Regions from separate parts of the Burkholderia ambifaria AMMD genome, predicted to be linked through region 1. Evidence: riboswitches for the same ligand, from Rfam matches in the RefSeq annotation. Region 1 holds a riboswitch; each other region holds the start of a gene.
What was found. Region 1 has a riboswitch for cobalamin ahead of BAMB_RS12655 (hypothetical protein). Riboswitches for the same ligand answer to the same signal wherever they lie in the genome.

Region 1 (4,204 bases):
GCTTGCTTCGTCCGGTTCGGACTTCATCAGCCAGTATTGCACGGATCGTGATCGATGCAGAAAGGGCGTGACGGTCTGGCTGCATACGCGTTCGGCATGCAGACAGACCTTAAAAAGGAAACGGCATCGGGATGGCCCGATGCCGTTGAATAGGTCCCCACCTTGGCCGCTAGGCCGGCATCCTGAACCTGAGGTTCAGAATTGGTCGCAGTTAGCAGCACTTCGGGTACATCAGACAGAGTGACGCGCGCGCCCGTGCTACAAATTTCCGCAACCGTGCACATGGCATTGGTTCAAGGAATATATGACCTTGGCGAACCAGGCAGGGAAGCTGATTGAACTGTGTTTCGTTGCGCCAATTTGACCACCGTTGATCGCCGAGATCAAGGGGAATCGACACATCGATCAAACGTTACTGCGTCTCGTGCTGTGCGAGCACCGCGCCGAGCTGTTCGTTCATCTGGTGCATTGTACGACGGATTTCTTCCGCCGGAAATGCTTCACCGTGCCGCACGCTCGTTTGCAGGCGCAGCAATTCGGATGCGAGCGACAGGGCCGCCATCACCGCGATGCGATCGGTGCCGCGCACCGAGCTGTTCGAGCGGATTTTCGACATTTCGGCATCGACGCGCGCGACGGCCTCGAGCAGCGCGGCTTCGGTCTCGGCCGAGCAGGCGAGCCGATAGGGCTGACCGAGAATCGAGACTTCGATCTGCTTGGTGCTCATGCATGTTCTCCGTGGCTGGCCGCGTCGTCGCTATCCGGGCGCGCCTGCGCATCCAGCAGATCGAGCTGGTTGTCGGCCTGCTCGGCGCTCTTCGTGCGCGGCAGCTTTTCGAGAATCGCGTTCAGTTTGACCTGAGCGTCGTCGATCTTTGCCGACAGCGTGTCGCGCTCCGCCGCGAGTGCATTGCGTTCGTCGCGCAGCTGCGCGAGTTCCGCGCGGACGGTGTCCGCTTCCGCGCGCATTTGCGCGACCTGCTCCTCGAGCGCGAGCCGTTCCGAGTGATAGCGCTTGTTCAGCGAGATCAGACGGCCAATATTTTGAGATAAAGTTTCGAGTTCGTTGAGCATCTGCTGCGTCCTCTAAAGACCCAGCATTTTAGCGCGGAATAACGCGCATTCCGACATCTGTAACGTTTCCAGTCGTAACACCCCCGCTTCTTGCCGCGAATATGCGCGTCCGACGCGCTCCCGGCATGCGTCCGGGCGCTTTCTTGACGCTCGTGCGGCCCGCTCCTAAACTGGCGCCGCCTCGGTGCTCGCGCGTGCGTCGCGCGGTTAAACGGGAAGCAGGGCGCGTGCTCCGCACGGGGATCGCCAACCTGCGCTGCCCCCGCAACGGTAAGCGGCCGCGTCCCATGACGCAGGCCGGCTCGGGCGCGTTTCGCGTGCAGGTCGCACGCGGGCGCGGGCCACTGCGCGTGAAACGCGCGGGAAGGCGAGCCGGTACGCCGCCAGCCCGGATACCGGCCGAGGCGAGGAGCCTGCATGGCTTCATGACGCGCGGCCTGCGGGGAAGCGGGGCGCGCAGTGCTTCACGGGACTTGTCTTCGATGCTGACCCCAATCGTTCGCCCGCTGCCCGGTGCGCGTCGCGGTGTGCCGCTCGCCGCCGTCGCGCGGGCTGCGGCATACGCCGATCCGTCCGGAGCGGCGACGTCGCAGGTCGCGCGTCACGCGGTGCCGCGATCCGTCGCGCGGCGTGCTGACGCGTCGTTGCCGCCGCAAGTCGCCGTTGCCGAGCCGATCGTACTCGACGGTGACGCCAGCGCGACGCCGGTCGACCCGATGGGGCGGCTTCCACTATATTGCGCAGAACGTCGGCCGCGCGAACGTGCGGCTCGCCGGATCGCGGCCGTGTGCGCGGCCATCTGCGCGGTGGTGTCGCGTCGGCTCGACCGACGCGCGACCTGCCGCCACGTCGCGCGACGCGCGCGGCGAAACGCGGATTCGGGGGGCGATCGCCGCACGCGGTATCGCGCGTCGATGGCGGCGAGTCGCGCGTTCGGCTGCGCGTGGCGCCTGAGCCGTGCGCACAATGACTCGGGCGGCACGCGGCGTTGCGACGACGGTGTCGTCAATCCTGCGGCGCGCGATGACGACGCCTCGTGCACCGTATGAGCGCCGCGCGTGCCGCGTCGATCTGGGCCGCGCTCGTGGCCGTGGTCGCGCTGCTGTTCGGGATCACCGGTCGTCCGTGCACGCATCAACAACCTGCTCAACAAGGATGACGAGCTTGCGTATGCCTACAACACGCCGCGGCGCGACGCCCGCGCCGCGCACGGCCGGCAACGGCGACAAGCGACGCCATCGTGCGTCGTGCACGATGTCGTGGCCCGCATGAGCGCCGCGCGTGCCGCGTCGATCTGGGCCGCGCTCGCGGCCGTGGTCGCGCTGCTGTTCGTCGCATCGCTGTCGATCGGCAGCGTGCCGATGTCGCCGTGGCAGGCGCTCGCGTCGCTCGTGCCGCACGGCGGCGACGCGCTGTTCGCCGACATCGTGCGCACGCTGCGACTGCCGCGTGCGCTCGCGGGCTTCGCCTGCGGCGCGCTACTCGCGCTGGCCGGTGCGCTGCTGCAGGTGCTGCTGCGCAATCCGCTCGCGGAGCCGTACGTGCTCGGCGTATCCGGCGGGGCGGCCGGCTTCGCGCTCGTCGCGATGATCGCGGGCGCCGCATGGTGGCTCGTCGATGCGTCCGCGTTCGCCGGCGCGCTCGTGTCGGTCGCGCTCGTGCTCGGGCTGGCTCGCCGCGAGCTGGGGCGCGGTGATTCGCGCGATGCGTCGCCGCGGCTGCTGCTCACGGGTGTGGTGATCGCGGCCGGGTGGGGCGCGCTCGTCACGCTGCTGCTGTCGCTCGCGCCCGATGCACGGCTGCGCGGCATCATCTTCTGGCTGACGGGCGATCTGAACGGCGTGACGGCACCCTGGTTCGCGTGGGGCGCGCTGCTGCTGGCCGCATGCGTCGCGCTGCCGGCCGCGCCGCAACTCAACGTGCTGCTGCGCGGCGACGCGACCGCGCTCGCGCTCGGCGTGCCGGTCGCGCGGTTGCGCATGCGGATCTACCTCGTCGCGTCGCTGGCCGCGGCGGCCGCGGTGACGACGGCCGGCACGATCGGTTTCGTTGGCCTCGTCGTGCCGCACGCGCTGCGGCTCGCATTCGGCAACGACCAGCGCATGCTGCTGCCCGCCGCGATGCTCGCGGGCGGCGGCGGCGTGATGGCGGCCGACCTGCTCGCGCGCACCGCGATCGCACCCGCGCAATTGCCGGTCGGCGTGATGACCGCGTTGATCGGCGTGCCGGTGTTCCTGTGGATGTTGCTGAGGAGACCGATGCGATGACGCACGCCGCACCACACACCGCCGACGACATGAGCTGCGCGGCAGTCGACCTGACGCTGAAGGCCGGCGAGCGCACGCTGCTCGACGGCTTCACGCAGGCGTTCCGGCCCGGCGAGATCTGGTGCGTCGCGGGGCCGAACGGCGCCGGCAAGACGACGCTGCTCGCGACGCTCGCGGGCCTGCGGCAGCCGGCCGGCGGCCACGTCGAGATCGACCGCCTGCCACTCGCTGTGTGGCCGCCCGAACAGCTCGCACGGCGCCGCGCGCTGATGCCGCAGCAACTGCACGACGCGTTCAGCGCGACGGTATTCGACACGGTGCTGCTCAACCGCTTTCCGTATCTCGGCGGCTGGGGCTGGGAGCGCGACGGCGACCGCGCGGCCGCACGCGATGCGCTCGCGACGTTCGGGCTGAGCGCGCTCGCGTCGCGCGACGTGCTGTCGCTGTCGGGCGGCGAGCGCCAGCGCGTCGCGCTGGCCGCGACGCTGTGCCAGGATGCGCCGCTGATGCTGCTCGACGAGCCGCTCGCCCATCTCGACCTGCATCACCAGATCGATGGCCTCACCGCGCTGTGCACATGGCTCGACGCGGGCCCGCGCACGGTGCTGTTCTCGTGTCACGACCTGAATCTCGCGCGGCGTTTCGCGACGCACGCGCTGTTGCTCGACGGCCGCGGCCATGCATGGGCGGGCCCCGTGCACGACGTGCTGACGCCGACGCGAGCGAGCGACGCGTTCGGCTACCCGCTCGTGCTGATCCGCGAGAACGGCCGCGACGCGCTGCTGCCCGCGTGGCCCGAGCGGCGATGAACTCTCTTCTTTCGATGCGCGGCACCGGCCGCGCCAACGAGGCAAACCTTCCGA
Region 2 (4,204 bases), 1.0 Mb from region 1:
CCGCGTCGACCGTGAAGCTGTTGCGGATCGTCGGCCAGTTGAAGGCCTGCACGAGCGGCTTCGGCAGCGCGAGGCCCGACGTCTCGATCAGCACGTGATCGATGTCGGCGCGGCGCTCGACGAGCGCTTCCATCACCGGATAGAACTCTTCCTGCACGGTGCAGCACAGGCAGCCGTTCGCGAGTTCGTACAGCTGGCCCGACGCTTCGCCCTGCGCGCCCTCCGCATCGTCGCAGCCGATCCCGCAGCCCTTGAGGATTTCGCCGTCGATGCCGAGCTCGCCGAATTCGTTGACGATCACCGCGATGCGGCGGCCTTCCGCGTGCTGCAGGATGTGGCGCATCAGCGTGGTCTTGCCGCTGCCGAGAAAGCCCGTGACGATCGTGACGGGAAGCTTGCGTAGGGTCATGGTAGGTCCTGTGGCGAAAATGGAATCAGGCCGGGATCGTCGCGTCGAATGCGGCGCGGCATGTCGTCGGGCGGATCGCGGGGATGGCGCGGCGCAGTCCGGCCGGACGGCCGCACGACGCACGGAACGACGAATCGGACATGACGCTTCCTTGTGAACGGTCGGCATGGTCAATGCCGGCACGGCTGCCGCCGGCCCTGCCCGCGCCGCCTGCCGTTCGTCGCGCCGGCCCGGCGCGGCGCGCGTGCGGCGGACGGATCGGTGGAGGAAGCGGGAAACGCTCGGGTGTCGGGCATGCTGCGGCCGTGGACGATGCGCCGCCTCCCCGCGGCGCTGAACCCCAACGTTTCGGCCGGTATCCGGGCTGACGAACACGCCGCTTCGCCTTCCCGAATGCGCGGCATCCAGTGGCGGTCGTCCGCATGCGGCAGGCATGCGGCGAAGCGGCGCTGCGTCGCGCTGGGCGCGACGCGTTCGCTTACCGTTGCGGGGGCAGCACAGGTTGGCTCGACTGCGGCGCAGGCAGGCTCCCTGTTTCCCGTTTAACTGCGCGCGCCGGAGGAGCGCGCGCGAGCACCAAAACGCGTGCGAGTGTAGGCGGCGGTGCGGGGAGCGTCAAGGTGAAACGGGCCGCCGCGGGATGTCCTGCATGGCCGCGGCAGCGCGCCCGGGGCCACGTCCGGGGCCACCCCGGGCGACCGCGCGGCGGGTTCGCGCGGCCCGGGCGCTGTGCTATCGTATGCGCCGCGTTCGGTGCTCGCGCGCGCTCCTCCGGCGTGCGCAGTTAAACGGGAAACAGGAGGCGGACGTCCGCCCGGCCTGTGCTGTCCCCGCAACGGTACGCCGCCCGCGCGTCGCGGTTCCCCGCACGCGCCCAGGCCGCCCGCGATGCCACTGCCCTTCAGCGGGCGGGAAGGCTGCGGCCTGGCAAGCGGCCAGCCCGGATACCGGCCGACGCAAGGGGCGAGCCCGCTGCTCGCCGAACGCCCGATCCGCGGGGGACGGATGGGGTGCGCTTTCCGCCCGCGCTCGCGCGGGCTTCGCTCGATCCGTCATGCATTGCCTGTCCGCCGGCCGCCGATGTGCCGCTCGCTGTCCCCTTTCCACTGCCACGACACGGTGCGCGCCGTGCCGCGTCCGATGAGCCGCGCATGGCTCGTCGGCGCCGGCCCCGGCGACGCCGATCTGCTGACGCTGAAGGCCGTGCGCGCGATCGCCGCGGCCGACGTGCTGCTCGTCGACGATCTCGTGAACCCCGACGTGCTGCGCCACGCGCGCGCCGACGCCCTGATCGAGCACGTCGGCAAGCGCGGCGGCCATGCGTCGACGCCGCAGGAAACGATCGTCGCCACGATGCTCGCGCATCTGCGCGCGGGCCGCAGCGTCGCGCGGCTCAAGGGCGGCGATCCGTTCGTGTTCGGCCGCGGCGGCGAGGAATTGCTCGCGCTCGGCGCGGCCGGGTTTCCGGTCGAGGTCGTGAACGGCATCACGGCCGGGATCGCCGCCCCGGCCGCGCTCGGCATTCCGGTCACGCATCGCGGCGACGCGCAGGGCGTGATCTTCGTCACGGGCCACGGCGCGGGCGCGGACGAACCCGACTGGCGCGCGCTGGCCGCGACGCGGATGACGATCGTGATCTACATGGGCATTCGCCGGCTCGACACCATTGCAGCCGCGCTGCGTGACGGCGGCGTGGCCGGCGACACGCCGTGCGCGGCGATCGAGAACGCGACGCGTGACGGGCAGCGGCACGTGCTCGCGACCCTCGACACGATCGTCGAACGCGTGCGCGCGACCGGTATCGGTTCGCCCGCGATCGTCGTGATCGGCCGCGTCGCGGCGCTCGCCGACGATCCCGCGGTGCGCGCGGCGCTTGGCGGCCGCGCATGATGCGCGTCGCGCTCGGCGTCGGTTTCCGCGCGGGAGTGACGGCCGCGCAACTCGATGCCGCGATCCGCGCGGCGCTGGCCAGCCACCCGGACGCCGAGCCGGCCGTCGTCGCGACGCTCGCCGACAAGGCGCGTGCCCGGCCGCTGCGCACGCTGTGCGCGCGGCGCGGCTGGCCGCTCGTCGCGTTCGACGCGGCGCAGCTCGCGCAGTGCTCCGAACCGGCATTGAGCGGCCCGTCGGCGGCCGCGCTCGCGCGTTTCGGCGTCGCGGGCGTGGCCGAGCCGTGCGCGCAACTCGCGGCGCCGCAGGGCCGGCTGCTCGGCCCCAAATCCAGTCGGGACGGCGTGACGGTCGCGCTCGCCGGCCCGCTCTGAACCCTTTGTTTCGCTTTCGACAGGACGATTCCCGATGAAGACCGATGCCGAATCCCATCAGCGGATGGCCGAACGCCGCCGCGCCGGCCATGAAAAGAAGCAGGCTGCCGCCACCCAGGAAAAGGGCCTGCTGATCGTCAACACCGGCAACGGCAAGGGCAAGAGCACGGCCGCCTTCGGCATGGCCGTGCGCGTGCTCGGCCATGGCATGCGGCTCGGCGTCGTGCAGTTCATCAAGGGCGCGTTGCACACGTCCGAGCGGGACTTCCTCGGCGCGGTCGCGCAGTGCGACTTCGTGACGATGGGCGACGGCTATACGTGGAATACGCAGAACCGCGACGCCGACGTCGCCACCGCGCGCAAGGGCTGGGACGAGGCGCGCCGGATGATCGAAAGCGGCGAGTACCGGATGGTGATCCTCGACGAGCTGAACACCGTGCTGAAGTACGAATACCTGCCGCTCGACGAAGTGCTCGCGACGCTCGTCGCGCGGCCGGATTCGGTGCACGTCGTCGTCACCGGGCGGCATGCGCCCGATGCACTGATCGACGCGGCCGACCTCGTCACGGAAATGCGGCTCGTCAAGCATCCGTACAAGGAGCAAGGCGTGAAGGCGCAGCCCGGCGTGGAGTTCTGAGCGATGCCGGCCTGCCCCGCGCTGTTCGTCAGCGCGCCCGCGTCCGGCCAGGGCAAGACGTCGGTGACGGCCGGCCTCGCGCGGCTGCACCGCCGGCTCGGCCGGCGCGTGCGCGTGTTCAAGACCGGGCCGGATTTTCTCGATCCGATGCTGCTCGAACGCGCGAGCGGCGCACCCGTGCACGCGCTCGACCTCGGGATGGTCGGTGAAGCCGGCTGCCGCGCGCTGCTCGCCGATGCCGCGCGCGACGCGGACCTGATCCTGATCGAAGGCGTGATGGGGCTGTTCGACGGCACGCCGAGCAGCGCCGATCTCGCGGCCGCGTTCGGGGTGCCGGTCGTCGCGGTGATTTCCGCGAAGGCGATGGCGCAGACGTTCGCGGCGATCGCGTTCGGGCTCGCGCGGTTCCGGCCGGAGGTGCCGTTTCACGGCGTGCTCGCGAACCGCGTCGGGTCGCCGCGACACGCGGAACTGTTGCGGCAGGCGCTGCCGGACGACTTGCGCTGGCTCGGGCACGTGCCGGCCGATGCGGGCATCGCGCTGCCGGAACGCCATCTCGGCCTGCACCAGCCGGCCGACATCGGCGATCTCGACGCGCGGCTCGAGCGTGCGGCCGACGTGCTCGCGCAGACGGCGCTCGCCGAATTGCCGCCGGCCGTGTCGTTCGCGGAACCGGCGGCCCGCGCCCCGCTGCCGCGCGCGCTCGCCGGCAAGCGCATCGCGATCGCGCGCGACGCGGCGTTCTCGTTCATCTATCCGGCCAATCTCGCGCTGCTCGAGGCGCTCGGTGCGCAGCTGCGGTTCTTTTCGCCGCTCGCCGACGAACCCGTGCCCGACGCGTGCGACGCGCTGTTCCTGCCGGGCGGCTATCCGGAACTGCATGCGGCGACGCTC
Region 3 (4,204 bases), on a different replicon from region 1:
CGCGACGCGCCTGGCGACTACCCCACGCGAGCTGAAGACCGACCAGCGCCGCGAGCTGATGCACGCGCTGAAGGCCGACGGCTTCCTCGAGGTGCGCCGCGCGATGGAAATCGTGTCGCAGCACCTCGGCGTGTCGCGCGCCACCGTCTACAACGATGCGAAATGATGCGCGCCCTGCTGCCCCATTGAACGACCCTTCCGACGAGCGACCTTCATGAACACTCCGACCCTTCCCACCTACGACGACGTAGCAGCAGCCGCGGCACGGCTCGAAGGCCACGCGCACCGCACGCCCGTGATGACGTCGCGCACGATCGACGAAGCGCTCGGCGCACAGGTGTTCTTCAAGTGCGAGAACCTGCAGCGCATGGGCGCATTCAAGTTCCGCGGCGCGTTCAACGCGCTGTCGCGCTTCGACGCGACGCAGCGCCGCAACGGCGTCGTCGCGTTTTCGTCCGGCAACCATGCGCAGGCGATCGCGCTGTCGGCGCGCATCCTCGGCATTCCGGCGACGATCGTGATGCCGCAGGACGCGCCGGCCGCGAAGATGGCCGCGACGCGCGGCTACGGCGGCAACGTCGTGACCTACGACCGCTACACCGAGGACCGCGAACAGATCGGCCGCGAGCTTGCTGAGAAACACGGGCTCACGCTGGTCCCGCCGTACGACCATGCGGACGTGATCGCGGGCCAGGGCACGGCAGCCAAGGAATTGTTCGACGAGGTCGGGCCGCTCGACGCGGTGTTCACGCCGCTCGGCGGCGGCGGCCTGCTGTCAGGCACGGCGCTCGCGACGCGCGCGCTGTCGCCGCACGCGAAGCTGTACGGCGTCGAGCCGGAAGCCGGCAATGACGGCCAGCAGTCGTTCCGGTCAGGCTCGATCGTCCATATCGACACGCCGCGCACGATCGCCGACGGCGCGCAGACGCAGCACCTCGGCAACCTGACGTTTCCGATCCTGCGGCGCGACGTCGACGACATCCTGACCGCGACCGATGCGGAGCTGGTCGACTGCATGCGCTTCTTCGCGACCCGTATGAAGATTGTCGTCGAGCCGACCGGCTGCCTGTCGTTCGCGGCCGCACGCCGGATGAAGGATGAACTGAAGGGCAAGCGCGTCGGCATCGTGATCAGCGGCGGCAACGTCGATCTCGAGAACTTCTGCGCGCTCGTGTCCGCCTCGGCATGACCGTCGTGGCGCGCGGATGGCCTGGATGAATATCCTGTCATCCGCGTGCCGCCGCTTCTTCACGGCGCGTTAAGTTTCGCGCTCTAGACTGATTAGGTGTCCCGCATTCAGTCGTGAAGAAGGAGTCGTCATGAACACGCACGCGATCGTCGCCGCCGCCCTCGCGGCAGCCTCCCTTTCGGCGTTCGCTCAACCGGGCGTTACGTCATCCAGCCTTCCCGCCGCATTGCCGCAAGGCCCCGTCGCGCACGCCACCCACCGTTCGCCCGCCGCGCTGCCGCCCGCCGGCTTCGTGCTCGCGAAGATCGATCAGAACAATACGCCGCCCGATCGCGGTGGCGATCCCAGCGGCCGCACGCGCTCGGGCTCGCATATGTAAACGTGAGCCGGCCGCGTCGGACGGCCGGCCCCTATTACGACATCACAACGACATCACAACGACGGCAGCGATGGATCACGTGCGGCGAGGATATCCGCAGTGCGCCGCTGCAGCGCGCCGTTGATCGTCTCCGGTTGCGGAATCAGCCAGTAACGCCCGTCTCGAATGCCATCGAACACCCGCGCGCCGAACGCGTCGGGCGTAAGTCCGTGCGCGTTCAGCATCGCGCGCATCGTATCGACGAAAGCTTGCACTTCGGGCGGTCGTGCGCGGCGCCGAGCGGGTCGTTGAAGATGCCCGACTGCACCGGGCCCGGCGCGAGCAGCAACAGCGGATCGGCGCGCATCTCGGGTTCAGCGGCGAGGAAGCGTTCCGGCGGGCGTTCGTGCGATGGACGGGCATCGCGCCGAGCCGGTTCCGACGCGATTGCAGCGCGGCCGACGTTCCGTTTCATCAGACGTGAATGCGGTTCGAGTGCCGTCGAAAAAAGAAAGGACTTCGAAAGCATTCGACGAACACTGACGTTTTTTCGCATCCCGTCGGCCGCCAACGATTGACGCGCCGGAGCGCTCGCCATTACGCTTGCGCGCTGATGGTTCCCGGGAACGGGATCAAAAGGGAACGCAGGAGAGGCAGCGCCTCGAATCTGCGGCTGCCCCCGCAACTGTAAGCGGCGAATCCGCGCCACCACACGCCACTGGGAAACCGGGAAGGCCGGCGCGAATAACGACCCGCGAGCCAGGAGACCTGCCATCGACCCGAGGTCCAAGCAGCCGCACCGGGCGGGGTGTCCCGATGCGCCAGCACCGCCTTTGGCGGTCGCCCCGTTGCATGGACGGCCCGACCTCAGGACCCTTCAAATGTCCAACCTTTCCGCCTCCGCTTCCACGCCGGAAGCGTCGCGCCGCTGCGTCGCCGTCATGCGCGGCGTCTTCGCGCGCTCACGCCGTACCTGCAACACGATCACGCTCGCCGCCTCATGAATCTTCGCCACCTTCTCGCCACGTCCGCCGCCACCGCGCTGCTCTCCCCGATCGCCCACGCCGCCGGCGATACGACAATCACGCAGCCGCGCCCGTCCGCGGACGGCACCGACCTGCCGACGATCGCCGTGACCGACACGCGGCATCTGCCCGAATCGTTCGACCAGCGCTATGCAACAACGCAGGTGCTCACGCGCGCCGATCTCGACCGTCTGTCGCCGAGCGAGCCGAGCATCACGCAGGCCCTCGCGATGCTGCCGGGCGTGACCGTCTCGCAGACCGGCGGCCCCGGCTCGTCCGCGTCGGTCAGCATCCGCGGCTCGTCGGCCAGCCAGGTCGCGGTATTCATCGACGGGATCCGGATCGGCTCGCCGACCACCGGCATCGCGCCGTGGGCCGACCTGCCGACCGAAGCGTTCGAGCGCGTCGAAGTGATTTCGGGGCCGGCCGCCGCATCATTCGGCGCGAACGCGATGGGCGGCGTCGTGCAGCTGTTCACGCGCCGCGCCGCCGGCCAGCCCAACCAGACGAGCGTGTCGTTCGGCGGCGGCTCGAACAAGACCTTCGACACGCAGTTGCGCACGTCGGGCACCGTGCCGTCGACGGGGCCGCTGGCCGCGCTCGGCGGGCTCACCTACTCGCTTGGCCTGCACTCGTACAACACCGCCGGCATCGACGCGACGCGGCCCGTGTTGCCGTACCACGAGGACGGCCGCAATCCGTACCACGCGCAGGATCTCGATGCGCGCCTCGGTTACGCGCGCGATAACTGGTCGATCTCGACGTTCGCGCTGTATCACCGCTCCGACCTGTCCTATGACAACGCCGGCTATGCGAACCGCGAACTCGATCATCAGCTGACGACCGGCATCGCGTTCCATCTCGACATTACGCCCGACACGCAGTTCGACCAGTCGTTCGGTTATGCGAACGACCGCCAGTTCCTGTATGCGAGCGACCCGGCCATCCAGACCGACCGGATCGACTCGCAGCGCATCAGTTCGTCGACGTCGCTGACTCATCAGACGCACGGCTTCCACCTGTTCGGCCTGCCGCTGTCGGGCGAGACGAAGGTCGCATACGACTTCACGCGCGAGCAGGCGTTCCTGCCGATCGACGTGCCGGACGGCGTGCCCACGCGCAACGATTCCGCGTTCTCGCTGCATCAGTCGGCGACGCTCGGCAGCGTGACGATGTTCGTCGCGGGGCGTCACGAGATCATCGCGGGGAAAGCCGTGAACACCGGCAACGCCGCGCTGTCGTGGGCGATCACGCCGGTCTATACGGCGCGCGTGTCGTACGGCAACGCATTCCGCCTGCCGTCGTTCAACGACCTGTACTACCCCGGCTACGGCAATCCGAACCTGAATCCGGAGCGCAGCGATTCGGTCGAAGCCGCGCTCGACGCGAACACGGCGTACGGCACGTTCAGCGCCGCGATCTACGACACGCGCGTCAACAACCTGATCGCGTACAACCCGGCGACGTTCTCACCGATGAACATCGGCCGTGCGCATATCCGCGGCATCGACCTGTCGTACAAGGGCACGCTCGGCCGCACGACGCCGGTGAGCATCGCGGTGGGGATTCTCAATCCGCAGGACGAAACCAACGACAGCTGGCTCAGCCGCCGGCCGCGCCAGACGGTCAGCG
Region 4 (4,204 bases), 1.0 Mb from region 1:
GAGCACGCGCCGCACCTTGTCGAAGTTGCGGCCGAGCTTCATCACGACGGCCGCGTCGGCCTGCGCGAGCCGCGTGCGCAATTCGTCCTCCGGCAGCACGCCGGACAGCACCGACAGGCTCTGGTTGCGATAGACGAGCGGCTGGCCGAGCACGGCCGTGCCGCCGAGCATCGCGCATACGCCCGGGATCACTTCGGTGTCGTAGCGCGTCGCGAGGCGATCGTGCAGGTACATGTACGACCCGTAGAAGAACGGATCGCCTTCGCAGATCACCGCGACGTCGCGCCCGGCGTCGAGATGCGCGGCGACGATCTCGGCGGCCGTGTCGTAGAAGTCGGCGATCACCGTCTCGTAGCAGAGCGGCGGCGGCAGCGCCTCGGTCGTCACCGGATAGACGAGCGGCAGTTGCGTCTGCGCGTCGAGCAGGTGCGCTTCGACGATCCCGTACGCATTGCCTTTCTTGCCCTTTGCGACGAAATACGCGACCACCGGCGCGGCCTGCAGCACGCGCAGCGCCTTGATCGTCATCAGTTCAGGATCGCCCGGGCCGACGCCGACCCCGAACAGGCGTCCGCGCGGGGCCGTCATTCGGCCTCCGTCGCGAGTGCGTTGACGGCGGCGGCGGCCATCGCGCTGCCGCCGCGGCGGCCGAGCAGCGTGACGTAGGGCACGCCGCGGCTCTCGGCATCGAGCAGCGCCTTCGATTCGGCCGCGCCGATGAAGCCGACCGGAAAGCCGAGGATCAGCGCGGGGCGCGGCGCGCCGGCGTCGATCATGTCGAGCAGGTGGAACAGCGCGGTCGGCGCATTGCCGATCACCACGACGCTGCCGTCCAGATCCGGGCGCCACAGTTCGAGCGCCGCGGCCGAACGCGTGTTGCCGAGATGCCGCGCGAGATCGGGCACCTCCGGTTCGCCGAGCGTGCAGATCACGCGATTGCCGGCTGGGAGCCGCGCGCGCGTGATGCCTTCGGCGACCATCCGCGCGTCGCACAGGATCGGCGCGCCGGCCGCGAGCGCTGAGCGGCCCGCCGTGCCGGCACCGGCCGAGAAGCGCAGGTCGTAGACGACATCGACCATCCCGCACGCGTGGATCACGCGCACCGCGAGTTTCTCGAGATCGGGCGGAACCTGCGACAGGTCGGCCTCGGCGCGGATCGTCGCGAACGACTGGCGGTAGATTTCCTGCCCGTCGCGAATGTAGTCAAGCATCGGTTGTGGTGTCCTGGCTATGCCGCAGGTCCGTCAATCGGGCCGCGGCCTGGTCAATCGTCAGATGGCGCGCGAGCGGGGCGCCGAGGCCCGTGGCGGCGTCGCGCCGGTAAAGGTCGTAGCGTGCAGGCGCAACCGCGACGAGCGTGTACGTCGCGGGGTGCGGCAGCGCGCAGTGGCGCTCGCAGCCCGTCAGGTGCACGTCGACCGGATGGCCGACGCGCGCGGCCAGCGCGAGTGCGTCATGTTTGGTATCGGCGCGCGCCTTCGCGCAGCCCGCGCTGCCGGTGCAGGCAACCAGCGCCGCCAGCGGGTCGGACGGCGTGCACACGAGACCGAGCGACGCGAGCGCATCGAGCACGACCGGCGCGCGTTCGCGCCGCACGCCGTGCACGAATACGCCTTGCCACGGCGTCATCGACAGCGTGGCGTCGCCTTCGGCTTCAGCGAGTGCCGCGAGCCGTTCCAGTTGCGTCGCGTCGAGCCGACCGAGCACGAACTGCGCGCCGACGCTGCAGCGCGCCGCGTCGAGCGACGGCCGCGCGCCGAAACGCAGCGCGGCATCCGCGGGCATGCGCCGCCAGCCGGCCAGTGCGGGATCGGCCGCGAGCGGGAAGGGTGCGTAGTGCTGCGCGCGCTCGCGCAACGCCCGTTCGCCGCCGGTCGCGAGCAACGCGCGCATCCGCGTGACGTCGGCCGGTGCAAGATCGAGGAATGCGAGCAGCAACGCGCGCACCAGTGCGACGGCCTGGTCGGGCGCCACGTCGAACCAAGCGGGCGAATCGTCGGACGAGACCGGCGGACAGCCGGCCAGGCCCGCGGCGATGCGCAGCGCGCCGTCGCCGCGACGTCGCGCGGCAAGCCAGATATCGTGCGGGTGATCGAGCGCCGCGACCGATTCGCCGCCGTCGAGCTGGATCGAGAATTTCGGCGACAGTTCGCCGCGGCGCGGCTCGTGCGTCAGCATGTCGAGCAACGGCCGTGCGAGGGCGCGGCTGTCGAGCAGCGCGGCGGGATCGAGCCCGGCGAGCGGGCTGAGCATCAGGTTGCGGACGTCGTCGCTCGCGGCGAGCGCGGCCTTATCCTGAGCGACATCGGCGGCATTGGCGGCATCGGCGGCATCGGCGGCGCTCGTACGTGGGCCGAGGCCCGCGTCGAGCAATGCACCGGCCAGCGCATCAGCCGCGCCGTCGCGAATGCCGCGCAACTGGAGATTCGCGCGATTGGTCGCGTCGATCGCGCCGGAGCCGTAGCTGCGCGCCGCGGCGGCGATCGCGCGCGCCTGCCGCGCGTCGAGCCGGCCGCCCGGCAGCTTGATCCGGCACAGCCCGCCGTCGGCGGCCGCGACGACGCGCACGAGCCCCGGGCAAGCCGACGGGCGCACGACGGGCAACGCAGGAATCGAAACGGGGGCGGAACTCAACGGGATACCGGGCAGTGTGGCGCCGCGGCCAACGCATCGGTACACCCCGCCCGACGCCGACTGGCACGCACGCACTTTCAGGCCGGCAGGTCTCCTGGCTGACAGGTCGGCGCCGGCTCCCGGCCTTCCCGGTGAAACCAGTGGCATGAGGGGGGAGATCGGCTCGCTGTCTACAGTTGCGGGGGCAGCCACAGCAGCGCGATACGCGCCCTGTGTTCCCTCTTCGGCCCCGAAGGGCACCGGCGAACGAACGGCCGTAGGATACCCGATTTCACCGGCGCTTCGCGACCGTCGATCGGGCGCCATGACTGAAGCGAAACGCGGCCCGGCGCGGGCAGTCCCGCAGATGAAACGCGCGGTGGAACACGGTACCATGCCGACTTTCGCAACGCGGACGGCCGCACCGGCGCCTTCACGGCCGCCGTGCGGCGACTCGATGGAATCGGACGATGGGGAAGGGTGCATGACGGCGTGGCTGACGGTAGTGGGCATCGGCGACGACGGTTACGCGGGGCTCGGGCGCAGCGCGCGGCGCGCGCTGCTCGACGCGACGCGGGTCGTCGGCGCGAAGCGGCACCTCGACATGCTGCCCGCGCGGCTGCGGGCCGCGCGCGAGCCATGGCCGTCGCCGTTCGACGTGTCGGGCCTGCTCGCGCGACGCGACGCGCCCGTCTGCGTGCTGGCAAGCGGCGACCCGATGCTGTTCGGCGTCGGCGCCACGCTCGCGCGCGAGCTATCCCCAGACGAATGGCGCGTGCTGCCCGCCCCGTCGTCGCTGTCGCTGGCGGCCGCACGGCTCGGCTGGGCGCTGCAGGACGTCGGCGCGGTGTCGCTCGTCGGCCGACCGCTCGCGACGCTCGTGCGCCACCTGCTGCCGGGCCGGCGCCTGTTCGTGCTGAGCGCCGACGGCCGCACGCCGGCCACGGTCGCCGCCGAACTCACGGCGCGCGGCTTCGGCCCGACCCGCATCAGCGTGTTCGAACATCTCGGTGGCCCGCTCGAGCGGCGTCTCGATGGTCTCGCGCAAGACTGGCCCGTCGCCGAAACCGCCGCGCTCAACCTGATCGCGCTCGACTGCCGGGCCGGCCCCGATGCGCCGCGCCGCGCGCTCACGCCCGGTCTGCCCGACGACGCGTACCGCCACGACGGCCAGCTCACCAAGCGCGACATGCGCGCATTGACGCTCGGGCGCCTCGCGCCCGCACCCGGCGAACTGTTGTGGGACGTCGGCGCGGGCAGCGGCTCGATCGGCATCGAATGGATGCGCGCGCATCCGTCGTGCCAGACGATCGCGATCGAGTCGCATGCGGAGCGTCAGCGCTTCATCGAGCACAACCGCGACGCGCTCGGCGTGCCGGGGCTGCAACTCGTCGCGGGGCGCGCGCCCCACGCGCTCGCGGGGCTCGCCGCGCCGGACGCGATCTTCATCGGCGGCGGCGCGAGCGCACCCGGCGTGCTCGATGCATGCTGGTCGGCGCTGAAGCCCGGCGGCCGGCTCGTCGCGAACGCGGTCACGCTGCAGGGCGAACTGGCGCTCGCGGCTTGGCGCGACGTGCATGGCGGCACGCTC

Region 2: linked by a shared signal. The riboswitch ahead of cobA (uroporphyrinogen-III C-methyltransferase) and the one ahead of BAMB_RS12655 (hypothetical protein) in region 1 are both predicted to bind cobalamin.
Region 3: linked by a shared signal. The riboswitch ahead of BAMB_RS19500 (TonB-dependent receptor domain-containing protein) and the one ahead of BAMB_RS12655 (hypothetical protein) in region 1 are both predicted to bind cobalamin.
Region 4: linked by a shared signal. The riboswitch ahead of cobG (precorrin-3B synthase) and the one ahead of BAMB_RS12655 (hypothetical protein) in region 1 are both predicted to bind cobalamin.

Annotation. Positions count from the first base shown of each region.
Region 1 is NC_008390.1:2,760,283-2,764,486, reverse strand. Features, by position in the region: gene BAMB_RS12670 (EVE domain-containing protein) at 1-42, opposite strand, end outside; RNA gene ssrS (6S RNA) at 151-332, opposite strand; gene BAMB_RS12665 (cell division protein ZapA) at 413-727, opposite strand; gene BAMB_RS12660 (hypothetical protein) at 724-1,074, opposite strand; cobalamin riboswitch at 1,240-1,492, shown strand; gene BAMB_RS12655 (hypothetical protein) at 1,500-2,123, shown strand; gene BAMB_RS12650 (FecCD family ABC transporter permease) at 2,343-3,341, shown strand; gene BAMB_RS12645 (ABC transporter ATP-binding protein) at 3,338-4,150, shown strand; gene cobT (nicotinate-nucleotide--dimethylbenzimidazole phosphoribosyltransferase) at 4,204-4,204, shown strand, end outside.
Region 2 is NC_008390.1:1,718,245-1,722,448, reverse strand. Features, by position in the region: gene cobW (cobalamin biosynthesis protein CobW) at 1-409, opposite strand, end outside; cobalamin riboswitch at 743-1,005, opposite strand; cobalamin riboswitch at 1,143-1,379, shown strand; gene cobA (uroporphyrinogen-III C-methyltransferase) at 1,550-2,299, shown strand; gene BAMB_RS07855 (cobalamin biosynthesis protein) at 2,296-2,673, shown strand; gene cobO (cob(I)yrinic acid a,c-diamide adenosyltransferase) at 2,708-3,310, shown strand; gene BAMB_RS07845 (cobyrinic acid a,c-diamide synthase CobB) at 3,314-4,204, shown strand, end outside.
Region 3 is NC_008391.1:776,403-780,606, forward strand. Features, by position in the region: gene BAMB_RS19475 (helix-turn-helix transcriptional regulator) at 1-166, shown strand, start outside; gene BAMB_RS19480 (threo-3-hydroxy-L-aspartate ammonia-lyase) at 215-1,189, shown strand; gene BAMB_RS19485 (hypothetical protein) at 1,320-1,568, shown strand; gene BAMB_RS19490 (hypothetical protein) at 1,622-1,792, opposite strand; partial or broken gene BAMB_RS35930 (helix-turn-helix domain-containing protein) at 1,900-2,031, shown strand; cobalamin riboswitch at 2,145-2,337, shown strand; gene BAMB_RS35410 (hypothetical protein) at 2,425-2,562, opposite strand; gene BAMB_RS19500 (TonB-dependent receptor domain-containing protein) at 2,548-4,204, shown strand, end outside.
Region 4 is NC_008390.1:1,739,951-1,744,154, forward strand. Features, by position in the region: gene BAMB_RS07940 (precorrin-2 C(20)-methyltransferase) at 1-588, opposite strand, end outside; gene BAMB_RS07945 (precorrin-8X methylmutase) at 585-1,211, opposite strand; gene cobG (precorrin-3B synthase) at 1,204-2,595, opposite strand; cobalamin riboswitch at 2,702-2,893, opposite strand; gene BAMB_RS07955 (bifunctional cobalt-precorrin-7 (C(5))-methyltransferase/cobalt-precorrin-6B (C(15))-methyltransferase) at 3,098-4,204, shown strand, end outside.